DNA from 3 places in the Pseudarthrobacter ribosi genome. Region 1 is predicted to be linked to each of the others. Evidence: riboswitches for the same ligand, from Rfam matches in the RefSeq annotation. Region 1 holds a riboswitch; each other region holds the start of a gene.
The links. A riboswitch is a leader RNA that binds a small molecule or an ion and turns the genes downstream of it on or off. The one in region 1 is predicted to bind thiamine pyrophosphate.
Positions count from the first base shown of each region.

Region 1 (4,562 bases):
CGCTCCGGCAACCCGGCGAAGGCCGCGCAGGAGCTCAAGGAGGCCCAGGCCCGTCGGGCCGAAGGTGCCAAGGCCCTCCCGACCGGCGCCGCGTTCGGCCAGCAGGGCGGCGACTTCGATCCCTCCCAGCTGAACCTGCCCAAGGGCTTTGACAAGTTCCTCGGTGGCGGCAAATAGGCCCCTGCCGGCTGAGATGTCGCCGGCCCGTTACCGGTGCCGGTGTCATAGGGTTGGACCATGTACAAGCCGCGCGTAGTCTTCGTCCACGGGGCGGGCAGCTTCGGTGCTGCCGCGTGGCCGAAACAGCACGGAATGGCGCTGGACTACGACGCGCTGTTCCTGCGCCGCCATGGGTATGACCCCGTCGATGAGCCGCTGGAAACGGACTTCGCCGCCGACGCGGCGATCGTCCTTCGTGCGCTGGCCGACGACGGCCGCGGCATGGCCGGCGGCCACGTCGTCGCCCACTCGCAGGGTGCCATCGCCGCGATGATGGCCGGCGTCGAACGCCCGGACCTGGTGCAGTCGCTGACCCTGGTGGAGCCGGCCTGCCTCTCGCTCACCGCGGAGCTCCCGGCGACGGCGGCGCACCGAGCCCTGATGCAGCCGCTCTTCGAGGTCCGCCACCACCTGAGCGATGAGGATTTCCACCGCGAATTCGTCCGCCGGGTGTTCGCAGCCCACACGCCGGCCCAGGCGACCCTCGGCGCCCCCAGCCCGGAAGACCAGCGGGAGGCTCGCCGCCTGCGCCTGCAGGTTCCGCCCTGGGAAGCCCCGCTGCAGATTGTCCCCGGCGTCCCCACGCTGGTCCTGACCGGCGGCTGGGAACCGCTCTACGAAGAGATCGCGGGCTACCTGCGGGAGACCGGCGCCGTGCACCGCACCGCGCCGGGAGGGCACCGGCCCCAGGATGCGGCTGAGGGAAACCGGATCATCCGGGCGTTCATCGCCGACGTCGGCCGGCAGCAGCACGCCCACGCCTCCTAGCCGGCGGCGGCTCCGCCGACGGCAGGCGCCGGCAGGTAGACCTTGCCGCCCGAGGCGATGAACTCGTTGCTCTTTTCCCGCATTCCGGCCGCCAGCGCGGCCTGCGCATCCGCTGGGCCGTATTCGTCCCGGATGTCCTGGCTGATCCGCATGGAGCAGAATTTGGGTCCGCACATCGAGCAGAAATGTGCCGTTTTGGCCGACTCCGCGGGGAGCGTCTCATCGTGGAACGCCTCGGCCGTCACCGGGTCCAGGGACAGCGCGAACTGGTCCCGCCAGCGGAACTCAAACCGTGCCTTGGACAGGGCGTCGTCGCGTTCATGGGCCCTGGCGTGGCCCTTGGCGAGATCCGCGGCGTGGGCAGCGATCTTGTAGGTGATCACACCGGTCTTTACGTCATCCTTGTTCGGCAGCCCGAGGTGTTCCTTGGGGGTGACGTAGCAGAGCATGGCGGTGCCGTAGCGGGCGATCTCGGTGGCGCCGATCGCCGAGGTGATGTGGTCGTAGCCGGGTGCGATATCGGTGACCAGCGGCCCCAGCGTGTAGAACGGGGCTCCCTTGCAGAGTTCCTGCTGGCGCTCGACGTTTTCCCGGACCAGGTGGAACGGCACGTGTCCGGGCCCCTCCACCATGACCTGGACATCGAAAGCCCAGGCCCGCTGCGTGAGCTCGGCCAGGGTGTCCAGTTCGGCGAACTGCGCCGCGTCGTTGGCATCCGCCGTCGCGCCGGGCCGCAGCCCGTCACCCAGCGAGAACGCGACGTCGTAGCGGGCGAAGATTCCGCACAGTTCGTCGAAGTGGGTGTAGAGGAAGTTCTCCTGGTGGTGCGCCAGGCACCAGCCGGCCATGATCGCTCCGCCGCGGGACACGATGCCGGTGACCCGGCCGGCGGTCAGCGGCACGTAGCGCAGCAGCACTCCGGCGTGGATGGTCATGTAGTCCACGCCCTGCTCGCACTGCTCGATCACGGTGTCCCGGAAGATCTCCCACGTCAGGGCGTTGGCCTCGCCGTTGACCTTTTCCAGCGCCTGGTAGATCGGGACGGTGCCGATCGGCACGGGGGAGTTGCGGATGATCCACTCGCGGGTGGTGTGGATGTCGTCCCCGGTGGAGAGGTCCATGACGGTATCCGCGCCCCATTGGGTGGCCCATTGAAGCTTGTCGACTTCCTCCGCGATGGAGCTGGTCACCGCCGAGTTGCCGATGTTGGCATTGATTTTCACCAGGAACGCCTTGCCGATGATCATCGGTTCGGATTCGGGGTGGTTGACGTTGCTGGGGATGATGGCGCGGCCTGCGGCGACTTCGGAGCGGACCAGTTCGACGTCGCAGTTCTCGCGCAGCGCGACGAACCGCATCTCCTGGGTGATCACCCCGTCCCGCGCGTACCGCATCTGCGTGACCGTCCTGCCGTCGACGGCGCGGCGCGGCACCGGCCGGGCGCCCCGCCATTCGGCCGACGCTGCGCCGCGGCGCACTGCCGACCTGCCGTCATCGAGCAGCTCCCGGCCCCGGCCCTCGTAGGGTTCGGTGTCCCCTCTGGCGGCAATCCAGGGGCCACGGAACGGCTGCAGGCCCCGGACCGGTTCACTTCCGGGGCCTGCGGTGCGGTACACGCGGAACGGGGCGTTGGCGGCGCCGCCGGGGGAGTCGGCCAGCGCGATTTCGGTCACCGGGACGCGGATGCCGTGTTCGGCGTCCGTGGCGAACGCCAGGGAGTGGGATTTCAGCGATTGTGTGGGGGCCGGGGGCTGATCATGGACCGACAGGCCCGGGACTGCGTCATTTTGGACAGGGCTGTGCTGTGTCAATTGCGTCTTCACGGAATGCTCACTTCCTTCGCCGGCATTACCCGGACAGGTTCAACGGTCGCAGGCTGCGTCAGCCCGATCTCAGCCCCTGCAAGGGCTCCCGTGTGGTCGTAGACGAAGCTACCACAGGCTCTCCGGAAGGCCGCCGCGTATGACGGCGCCCGGTCAGGCCGCGGTCTAGGCTTGAAGCCATGACCAGCATCATCGAGTTCAGCGGCCCCATCCTCACCGCGGCGGACCAGGAACACCGCGGGCTCTGGTCGGTGGACGGCCTGCTGACCTTCGACCGTCCGGCCGCCGCGCCCGGCCTCGTCCTGGACGGCTGGGTCATCCCCGGGCTGGTCGACGCGCACTGCCATATCGGTCTCGGCCCCGGCGGGGACGTCCCGGACGGGACAGCGGAGGCGCAGGCCCGGGCGGACCGCGACGCCGGGACCCTGCTCGTCCGCGACGCCGGCGCCGTCCATGACACCCGCTGGCTCCAGCGGCGCGCCGACATGCCCCGCATCATCCGCTCGGGCCGGCACATCGCGAGGACACGGCGGTACCTGCGGGGCTTCGCCGTCGAGGTGGAACCGGAGGGCCTGGTCGAAGCCGTGCGCAAACAGGCCCGCGCCGGGGACGGCTGGGTCAAGCTCGTCGGGGACTGGATCGACCGCGACGCCGGCGACCTCGCTGCCAGCTTCCCGGCCCGGACGCTGAAAGACGCCGTCGCTGCCGCCCACGACGAAGGCGCCCGCGTGACGGCACACTGCTTCGCGGAGGACACGCTCGATGACATGCTCGACGCCGGGATCGACTGCATCGAGCACGCCACCGGCCTGCTCCCGAGGCACCTGCCGCGTTTCGTCGAACAGGGCGTCCCGATCGTCCCCACCCTCATCAACATCGCCACGTTCCCGGACATCGCCGCGCAGGCTGCGGCCAAGTTCCCCCGGTACGCGGCGCACATGCGCGCGCTCTGGGAGCGCCGGGCGGAACGCGTGCTGGGCGCCTTCGAGGCCGGCGTCACGATCTACGCCGGGACGGACGCAGGCAGCGTAATCAAACACGGGCGCATCGTCGACGAGCTCCAGGCGCTGCACGCCGCCGGTCTCCCCGCCTCCGCGGCGCTCGACGCCGGCGCCTGGGCCGCCCGGAACTGGCTGGGGGCCGACGGGATCACGCACGGCGCCAGCGCCGACGTCCTGGTCTGCGCCGAGGACCCGCGCCGGAACCTGGCCACCCTGCAGACCCTCCGGCACATCGTCCTGCGCGGAGAACTGGCCCGCCGGAACCGCCCCGCCCCATTAGGAATAAATTGAAGCTTCAAGTAATTTAGCTCTATGAGGGTCATCGACGGTCGGTGGCCGCCGAAGCACCGGAGCGATCACATGACTGCAGAAACCAGCATCGAGGATCTTCTTCCCGCCGAACTCACCATGGGCACCGTGATGCTCAAGGTCGGCGACATGAAGCTCATGACGGACTACTACCAGCGGGCCCTGGGCCTCGACGTCGTGGCCGAGCAGGACGGCGGACTCTACCTCGGCCGCCGGCGGAAGCCGCTGGTCCACCTCGCCCCGGCGCCCGGGCTGAGCGTCCCGTCCCGCGGCGAGGCCGGACTCTTTCACACGGCCCTGCTGTTCGAGGACCAGCCCTCCCTCGCCGCCACCGTCGCCAGCGCGGCGCAGTACGAGCCGCAGTCCTTCAGCGGCAGCGCGGACCACCTGGTCAGCGAAGCCTTCTACTTCACCGATCCGGAGGGCAACGGCATCGAGCTCT
Region 1 covers NZ_JBVAYZ010000017.1:59,402-63,963, forward strand. Annotated here, with positions in the region: gene ffh (signal recognition particle protein) at 1-177, shown strand, start outside; gene ACZYZ5_RS15470 (alpha/beta fold hydrolase) at 238-987, shown strand; gene thiC (phosphomethylpyrimidine synthase ThiC) at 984-2,810, opposite strand; TPP riboswitch at 2,805-2,912, opposite strand; gene ACZYZ5_RS15480 (amidohydrolase family protein) at 2,990-4,102, shown strand; gene ACZYZ5_RS15485 (VOC family protein) at 4,172-4,562, shown strand, end outside.

Region 2 (4,562 bases), on a different contig from region 1:
TCGCCGCAAGGGTCCCGAGGACGAAACGGTGCGGCAGCTTCGCCTTCTGCGCGAGGGCATCCGCCAGGTCCGTGGGGTCTGTGCAGCTCATCAGCAGCACCGCCGGCAGCGCGATGGCCAGGCCGCGGATCATGAACCCCACTCCGAGTTCGAGGGAGCCCTCGCTGATCGACCAGATCCTGGCGTCGAGCAGGATGCTCCCGCTGTCGGGGGCCAGGATCGTGGTGCTCCAGCCGCCCAGCGCGGCGGCCAGAATCAGCGGCCAGCCCCGCTGCCAGAGCAGGCCGAGGGTCAGTCCGGCCAGCGGAAGAAGCGCCAGCTCGAACGCGAGGGCCACCGAGGCGGACACCCAGTCGATCGACAGCGCCAGCACCATCGTAATGAGCATCACGGCGGCGAACTTCGCCAGCGGGTTGGCGCGGGTCAGCAGGGCATGGTTGCCGCGCAGCGTCAGTTCCTGCCTCATGGCGCGGGGACCTTCCCCGGTTGCCGGTGTCTCGGTTCTGGATGTCCCGGTTCCCGGCGTTCCGGGGCCCGGAGGCTCAGCTCGGTGCCGCCCAGGACCGCGCTGAATTCGGCATCGTGCGTCACGGACACAACGGCCGTGCCGTCGTCGAGCAGTTCGGAGAGGAAGGAGGCGAGCTCGGCCCAGGTGTTGGCGTCCTGGCCGAAGGTGGGTTCGTCCAGGACGAGCACCTGGGGATGGGCGGCGAGGACAGTGGCCACCGACAGGCGCCGCTTTTCGCCGCCCGAGAGCGTGTAGGGGTTGGCGTCCACGAGCTCCGTGAGCCGCAGCCGCTCCAGCAGCTCGTCCACACGATCCTCGCCGCGGCCCAGGTGCCGGGGCCCGAACATCAGCTCGTCGAGCACCCGGCCGGTGACGAACTGGTGCTCGGGTTCCTGGAACACGGTGCCGATCCTGGCGATCAGCTGCTGGGCCTTCCACCGGTACGGGTCAATCCCGGCGCCGGCGCTGAGTTCCACGGTGGCAGAGACCCTGCCGGACACGGGCGCGAGCAGCCCGGCGAGCGTGAGGGCGAAGGTGGACTTCCCCGAGCCGTTGGGCCCGGTGACGGTCAGGGCCTCCCCGGCCCGGACCTGGGCCGTGATGCCGGCCTGCACGGGCTGCGGCGGGATGGGCCGGAAGCCGCCGCGGAGACCGGCCCGCCGCGGACGTTCGCGCGAAACGGCCAGGTCCTCCGCGGCCAGCAGCAGCCGCCCCGCGGTGCCGGCACCGGGCGCGGTTCTCCCGGATGCCCCGGCGTCCCGTGTGCCGCGCGCGCGGGTCGGGGGCGCGTAACCGGGCACCCAGACGCCCGCCGCGGTGAGCATGTCCCGTGCCTGCGCCAGGACCTGGTCCGGCGGCCCGTCGATCAGCACGGCGGAGTCCGTGGCGGAACCGGGCTGCAGCACCACGATCCGGTCCACGAGGTCCTTCCAGACCGAGACCCGGTGCTCCACCACCACCAGGGTGGCGCCGGTCTTATCCAGGCAGCGGCCGACGGCGTCGCGGACCTCCAAGACGCCGGCGGGATCGAGGTTCGCGGTTGGTTCGTCGAGCAGGATCAGTCCGGGGCGCATCGCCAGGATGCCGGCGAGCGCCAGGCGCTGCTTCTGCCCCCCGGAGAGCGACGACGTCGGGTGGTCCAGCGGCAGCCGGCCCAGCCCGACGTCGTCGAGCGCTTCCGCGACCCGTGACCAGATATCCGCCGCGGGCACGGACAGGTTCTCCGCGCCGAACGCGACGTCGTCGCCGAGGCGCGAGAGCACCACCTGGGTCTCCGGGTCCTGCTGCATCAGCCCGGCCCGGCCGCGCCGGGACCGCGGCGGGGCACCGTCGATCAGCAGGCTGCCGGACTCGTCCGCATCCTCGGCCTCCGCCGCGGCGCCGGAGGCAGGGTGAGCGCCGCCCGTGGAGTTGTCGCCGAGCACACCGGCCAGGGCGTGGAGCAGCGTGGATTTGCCGGCACCCGAGGGTCCCAGCAGCAGCACGCGCTCCCCGGGCCGGATGTCCAGGTCTAGGCCGCTCACCGCGGGCCGGGACCGGCCGGCGTGCCGCCAGCCCCAGCCCCGGGCGGTGACCGTGGCCGGGCGGACCGTATCGGAGGATGTCATGATCGGTGTTCGGACGTCAGGAGAAGACCGGCTCCGTGGCGGCTTTGCGGGAGGCAAAGGAACTCAGCACACCGGTCCTGGCCAGGCCGCGGGTGGCGAGCCAGGACAGCCCGCCGGCGATCACGGCGCCCGAGATGGCCGTGAAAATGATGTACGCGAGCTTGTCCCCGCCGGCGTACGCGATGTTCCAGCCCCAGGGCAAAAACGAATCATTCAAACCGCAGAACAGGCCCGCCCCGGCACCGGCCAGCAGGGACACCGGCAGGTTGAACTTCTTGTACATGAAGGCGGCGAAAACCAGTTCGGCGCCAAGGCCCTGCAGCATGCCGGAGATGAGTACGGTGGTGCCGTACTGCGAGCCCATGATCAGCTCGCCGGTGGCGGCCACGGTTTCGCAGAACAGTGCGGCGCCCGGTTTGCGGATAATGAGCATGCCCAGTACCGCGGGGATCATCCAGCCGCCGGCGTAGAGCCCGGTGAGCGGCGGGTAGAACGCGTTGACGGGGGCGGAAATGAGGTTGGCGCCCTGGGACCAGGCCCAGAAGATGACGCCGCCAGCCACCGCGATCAACGCGGCCACCACAATGTCCACCACACGCCAGTTGTGGCTGCGCTTGGCGGGCGTCGGGGATGGTTGGTGCTTGGCAGGTTCTTGCTTGGCAGGTTCTTGCTTGGCAGATGTGTGCTCGGCTGATGTGTCAGTCATATCGTCCTCCTGAGGAACAGGAGGGGAGAGTGACCCGGGGGCCCACAGCTTCCGCCGCCGTCCCGCGCACTCTGAGAACTCGACTCCCTTGCGCCGGTACTAACCGGATCAGGTTCGAGGGTCTGCGGCTGTCCGCACTCTCAGCGCCCACCTGTGGTTTCCCCGGATTCCTCCGGTGATGCCCGACGGCGGCGCTCCCCTGTCGTATCTAAATATCGCCCTTGTGGGCGTGGACCAGTTTACACCCGTGAAGGGTTGTTTTCCCGGGCCCGCCGTCACAATCCGCCGGCTTCGGCGCCCGCGCCCCGCAGCGGCCGGCTTGGTAGAGTCGCACAAAGCATGGGAACGCCGGACGCCGGGGCCTGCCGGCCACAGCGGCGGCTTACAAACGGAAGCTGAATCAATTGAACAATTCACCAGTGACTTCCCCCGACTACGACCCGGACGCCGCGGAACCGCAGCCGCACGGGTCCCTGGGTGCGCTCATCGGCCGCATTTTGGCCGAAATGAATGAGCTGCAGTTCCGGTCGTTCAGCAAGGATGACGCCCTGGACCTGGGACTCCTCCTGGTGGAACTGGGCCGGCGGCGTTCCCACCCGATCGCCATCGATATCACCAAAGGTGAGCAGGTGCTTTTCCACGCGGCGCTGGAGGGCGCCACCCCGGACAACGAACGCTGGATCAGGGCCAAGCAGCGCACTGCCGTGCGGTACGAGGTCCCCTCGCTGCTGGTCGGCCTCCGGGCACGGGCAGCCGGGGGAAGGATCGAGGACAACGCCTGGTTCGACCAGCAGGAGTTCGCCGCGCACGGCGGCGCCTTCCCCATCTACCTGCGCGGAACCGGGATGGTCGCCACCGTCACGGTCTCCGGGCTGCCGCAGAAGGCCGACCACGAGCTGGTGGTGGAAGCCCTCTCGGAGATCCTGGGCCGCGCCGCGCCGTCGGACTAGACCCAGCCGCTCACCGCATCGAGGACATGCTCGCTACGCTGCTGGCGCTTCCCCTGCGGGGGCCGCCCCCGGGGCGCCCTCCGCGGCCAGGACCCGCATCGCCCGGCGCCCGCTAGGCGTATGGCAGGACCAGGTCGGCGTAACGCGCTTTGATGGTCTCCAGCGTGCTGTCGCCGTCCGTGTCCCAGATTTCCTGGTTGAAGATTTCCACTTCGATGTCGCCGGTGTAGCCGGCGTCGCGGACCCAGGTTCCGATCGTGGCGAAGTCGATGACGCCGTCGCCCATGTATCCCCTCGACAGCAGTGCGTCGGTGGCGATGGGAAGGTTGAAATCGCAGACCTGATAGGACGCGATCCGGTGTTCCCGGCCGGCACGGTCAATCTGCGCCTTCAGTTCCGGGTCCCACCAGACGTGGAAGGTGTCGACGGCGACGCCGACGGTGCTCGTGTCGAAGGGAGCGGCGAGGTCGAGGGCCTGGCCCAGGGTGGAGATCAGGGCGCGGTCCGCGGCGTACATGGGATGCAGCGGCTCGAGCACCAGGCGGACACCGTTTTCGGCGGCGAACGGCACCAGGTCAGCCAGGCGGTCGGCAACGCGCCGCCGCGCGGCCACCACGTCCTTTTCGCCCGGGGCCAGTCCGCCCACCACAAGGAACAGCTCCCGGGTGTCGAGAGCCACTGCCTCGAGGATGGCCGCCCGGTTATCGGCCAGGGCCGCTGCCTGGCCCTCCCGGTCAGCCGCGGTGAGGAACCCGCCGCGGCAGAGCGAGGACACCCGCAGGCCGGCGTCC
Region 2 covers NZ_JBVAYZ010000014.1:51,642-56,203, forward strand. Annotated here, with positions in the region: gene ACZYZ5_RS14195 (energy-coupling factor transporter transmembrane component T family protein) at 1-466, opposite strand, end outside; gene ACZYZ5_RS14200 (ABC transporter ATP-binding protein) at 463-2,115, opposite strand; gene ACZYZ5_RS14205 (ECF transporter S component) at 2,132-2,821, opposite strand; TPP riboswitch at 2,889-3,032, opposite strand; gene ACZYZ5_RS14210 (heme-degrading domain-containing protein) at 3,241-3,771, shown strand; gene ACZYZ5_RS14215 (sugar phosphate isomerase/epimerase family protein) at 3,884-4,562, opposite strand, start outside.
Region 2: it holds a riboswitch for thiamine pyrophosphate, as region 1 does, so the genes downstream of both, ACZYZ5_RS14205 (ECF transporter S component) here and thiC (phosphomethylpyrimidine synthase ThiC) in region 1, are expected to answer to the same signal.

Region 3 (4,562 bases), on a different contig from region 1:
CAGCCTACCGGCGATCACGGCGTGCTTGAAGGCCTCCCCCATTAGCACCGGATTCTGCGCCCGGGTCACTGCCGTCGCCAGCAGGACGGCGTCGCAGCCAAGCTCCATGGCCAGGGCGGCGTCGGAGGCGGTGCCAATCCCGGCGTCCAGGACCACGGGCACGGAGGCCCGCGAGACGATCAGTTCGATGTTGTGCGGGTTCAGGATGCCCAGGCCCGTGCCGATCGGTGAACCCAGGGGCATCACTGCGGCGGCGCCGAGGTTTTCCAGCCGGAGGGCCAGTACCGGGTCGTCGTTGGTGTAGGCGAAGACCTTGAATCCGCGGGCCACCAGCTGTTCGGTGGCCTCGACGAGTTCCACGGCGTCCGGCAGCAGGGTGTGCTCGTCGGCTATGACTTCCAGCTTCACCCAGTCCGTTTCGAGGGCTTCGCGGGCCAGTTCGGCGGTCAGGACGGCGTCCCTGGCGGTGAAGCAGCCCGCGGTGTTGGGCAGCACGCGGATGTTGTGGTCCAGCAGCAGCTGAAACAGCGACCCGGCCTCCGCGGGCGAGTAGCGCCGCATCGCGACGGTGGTCAGCTCGGTGCCGGAGGCCAGCAGCGCGGCGCCCAGACCGTCCAGGCTCGGCGCCCCGCCCGTGCCCATGATCAGCCGCGACCCCAGCTGCACGCCGTCGACCGTAAAGGGATCCGCTGCTGCCGGTGATACTCCCGGGGCCGCTGCCCGTGTGGTTTCCGCCATGCTGCTCATCCTCCCTGTACCGCCGTGACCAGCTCGACGTCGTCGCCGTCGGCGAGCGCGGTGCCGTGCCATTGGCTGCGCGGAACCACTTCCGCGTTGCGGGCGACGGCGACCCCGAGTTTCCCGCCGTCCGCGGACCGGCCGTTCGGGGCGAGGGGCCGGCCGGTGACCTGGCTGACGAGGGTGCTGACCGAGGCGCCGTCGGGGAGCGCGTGTTCCGTTCCGTTCAGTCTGATGTTCATGCCGTTTCCTTGCTGTGCTCAGGGGTGGTGTCCCGGTGGGTGGTCTCTCGGGGTGCTGTGATCCGGGGGGTCGTTTCCGGCGGTCCCGCGGCCGTCGGGAGCGCGTCCTGCATGCCGGAATCCTCCGTGCCGGTGTCCTGCGTTCCGGGGGCGAACCGGTCCGGCCGGAAGTGCGCCCAGCGGGGGTCCGCGACGCCGTCCAGCAGCTGCCGGCAGATCTCCGCGGCGGCGGGGGTGAGCAGGATGCCGTGCCGGAAGAACCCGGTGGCGACGATCAGTCCCGCTACGTCCCCGCGACGCCCCGGCCCGGTGACCCGGCCCAGCAGCGGCGCGTTGTCCGGGGTCCCGGGACGGGCTCTCGCGGTGGCCTCGAGCAGTTCCAGTTCGGCGACGGCGGGGACCAGCTGCTGGGCGTCGCGTAGCAGCTGGTAGACGCCGCCGGCGGACACGGCGCCGCCGGGGCTGCTTCCGCCCGCTTCGGGGCCGCCGCCGGGGGTGCGGCCGGCCGGGGCCGCCGTCTGGCTGTCGGCACCGAGGGCATCCTCCCGCTGGGTGGCGCCGATCACCACCGTGCCGTCCCGCCGGGGAACGATGTAGACCGGGACGCCGCGGACCAGTCCCCGCACGGTGGAGGTCAGCAGCGGCCGCAGCTTGTCCGGCACGCGGAGCCGGAGGATGTCGCCGTGGACCGGCCGCAGCGGCAACCGAAGTCCGGCGGGGAGGCCCTCCAGCGCGGCGGCGCCCAGGCCGTTGGCCACAATGGTTTCCGTGGCCCGGACGCTGCCGCCGCCGGCCAGGCTGGCCCCTGCCACCCGCCCGTCCGCCCAGAGCAGGCCGGCAGCGCGCCGGGTGATGGTGTGGCATTGACCGTCGGCGGCAAGGAGCTCGCCGATCCGGGCGAGCAGCCGGCGGGGGTCCACCTGGTGGTCGGCGGGAATGTCGAAAGCGCAGGAGATGCCCGGGCTCAGGAGAGGCTCCCGCACCCGCGCCTCACGGACGGTCAGCGGCTCCACGGCGAGGCCGTGCGCCTGCTGGACGGTGCGCAGGTCCGCGAGCGCCCGGCGGTCGGCGGCGTCGGCCCCGACGGCGAGGGTCGGCGTCGTGAGGTATCCCGTGCCGGTGTCCGTCCGTGCGCCTCCGGCCCCGGCGGCCTGTCCCGTGTCCGGTTCCCGGTCCAGTGCGGCGGCCGGTTCACCGTCCAGTGCGGCGGCGAAAGCCGGCCAGAGGCGGGAGGATTCGAGCATGAGCTCCAAGAGGGCTTCCTCCTGGTAATGCAGTTCACTCACCGGGGCGAGCATGCCGGCGGCGGCCCAGCTGGCGCCGCTTCCGGGGGCGTCGTCGATCAGGGCGACCGAACGGCCTGAGCGTCTCGCCGCCCAGGCGATCCCGTGGCCGATAACTCCGCCGCCGATCACGGCAACGTCGTAACATTCCCGGGTTCCGGTGTCATCGGGCGTCGCAGTGTCAGTTGCCGCGGACGAGCCGCGGGCGGATGGTGGGCCCATGAAGGATTCCTTCCCTACGCCGGTACTAACCGGATCAGGTCAAGCGGTCGGCTCTGACGCCCTCTCAGCCTGCCGGTGCCGGGCGCCTGTGGCGTGACCGGCTGCGGCGGGCTCCCGCGGTATTCGCCCAGTTTAGAGGAACTAGGCTGGAGGCATGAGCCAGGATGCCGTACACACCACTGCCCGTCTTTACCTTTGCACCGGTGCCCGCCAGGATCGCGGCGACTTTGCGGACTTCGTGGACGCGGCCTTTTCCGGCGGCGTTGACATCATCCAGCTGCGCGACAAGTCCCTGGAGGCGGCCGAGGAGCTGGAACTCCTGGAAGTCCTGCACGAGGCGGCCCGTCGGCACGGCCGGCTCTGGGCCGTCAACGACCGGGCGGACCTCGCCTCGCTCTCCGGGGCTCCGGTGTTCCATGTCGGCCAGAAGGACATCCCCCTTGGAGCCGCGCGGAACTTCCTGGGCAAGGACACCGTGATCGGTCTCTCCACGCACACCCCGGACCAGGTGGACGCGGCCATCGCCGCCGCCCCCGGCCGTAGCGGCCTGGACTACTTCTGTGTCGGGCCGGTGTGGGCCACCCCCACCAAGCCGGGGCGCGCCGCCGTCGGACTCGAGCTGGTGCGCCATGCGGCCGACGCGACCCGCCGGGCATCGGTCCTGGCCGGTGACAAGCGCGAGGGCAAGGTCGCGGGAGAGGTGCCCTGGTTCGCGATCGGCGGCATTGACCTCGACAACGTGGAGCAGGTGGTGGAGGCCGGGGCGAGCAGGATCGTGGTCGTCCGCGCCATCACCGAAGCCGAAGATCCCGCCGCCGCCGCCCAGGCCCTGCTCGCGGCCCTCGACGCCGCGGGGAACTGAACGCGGGGAACTGAACGCTGAGAAAGCGCCGAACCGGTCCGGCCGGGGCCGGCCCCGGACCGGCCTTGACCGTTCGGGCGTCCGGTCAGCCGGCCAGGCCGAGCTGGGTCATCCGGCGGGTGTGGTTCGCGGCCAGTTCGTCCATCAGTTCGCGGACAAGTTCCTTGGACCGGTCCTCGTCCGCGCCGATCAGGCCCCCGACAAACGAGTGCTCAAAACTCACCCGCTGCGCCTGGGTCAGTGCTTCCCCGAGCAGGCGCCTGGCCCAGAGTGCCAGCCGCGAGGCCAGCCGCGGGTCATCGGCCAGGGCTGTCTTGAGCCGTTCCCGCAGCACCTCCGTGGCTCCCCCGTCGGCCTGGATCCGCTCCACCAGGGCGCGGGTTCCGGCGTCGACGTAGCGGGAAATGGCGCGGTAGAAATCGGCCGAGACGGTGTCGATCACGTACGCCTTCATCAGCGACTCGTACCAGTCCGCCGGGCGCGTGCGTTCGTGAAAATGGTCCACGGACGGCTGGAACGGCAGCATGGCGGCCTCCACATCCTGGCCCATGGCGTCGATTTTGGCGCTCACCAGCTCGTAGTGCTCGAACTCGATCACGGCGAGCCGGCCCAGCACCGCACGGTCGTGGAGGGTGGGTGAATACCGGGCATCGGAGGAGAGCCGTTCGAAGGCGGAAAGCTCGCCGTAGGCCATGACGCCGAGCAGATCCATCAGGAAGGTGTTGTAACGGGCAGGATCAGCCGGGGATGTGCTCATGATCCAAGACTAATGGCGCAAATGGAGCTAATCTGATTTTCGTGTCCCATCATCGCTTGACCCCGAATGTCCGCCAGCAGAAGAACCAACTTGCCGAGGCGCTCAACGCGCTGCGCACGACGCTGGAGTTGCCGGGCCCCTTCCCGGAGGATGCGCTCCGGGAAGCCAAGGAGGCCGTCGCCGGGCACGAGCTGCCGGAGCTGGATTTCACGCATATCGAGTTCGTGACGATCGATCCGGCCTCCTCCACGGACCTGGACCAGGCCCTCTTCATCGACCGTACCGGGGAGGGCTACAAGGTCTTCTATGCGATCGCCGACGTCCCCTCCTTTGTGGTCCCCGGCGGGGCGCTCGACGCCGAAACCCGCCGCCGCGGCCAGACCTACTACACCCCGGACGGCCGGATTCCGCTGCATCCGGAAATCATCAGCGAAGAGGCCGGCAGCCTGCTCGCCGGC
Region 3 covers NZ_JBVAYZ010000039.1:2,938-7,499, reverse strand. Annotated here, with positions in the region: gene ACZYZ5_RS21100 (thiazole synthase) at 1-738, opposite strand, end outside; gene thiS (sulfur carrier protein ThiS) at 744-980, opposite strand; gene ACZYZ5_RS21090 (FAD-dependent oxidoreductase) at 977-2,485, opposite strand; TPP riboswitch at 2,479-2,613, opposite strand; gene thiE (thiamine phosphate synthase) at 2,640-3,347, shown strand; gene ACZYZ5_RS21080 (ferritin-like fold-containing protein) at 3,433-4,104, opposite strand; gene ACZYZ5_RS21075 (RNB domain-containing ribonuclease) at 4,146-4,562, shown strand, end outside.
Region 3: it holds a riboswitch for thiamine pyrophosphate, as region 1 does, so the genes downstream of both, ACZYZ5_RS21090 (FAD-dependent oxidoreductase) here and thiC (phosphomethylpyrimidine synthase ThiC) in region 1, are expected to answer to the same signal.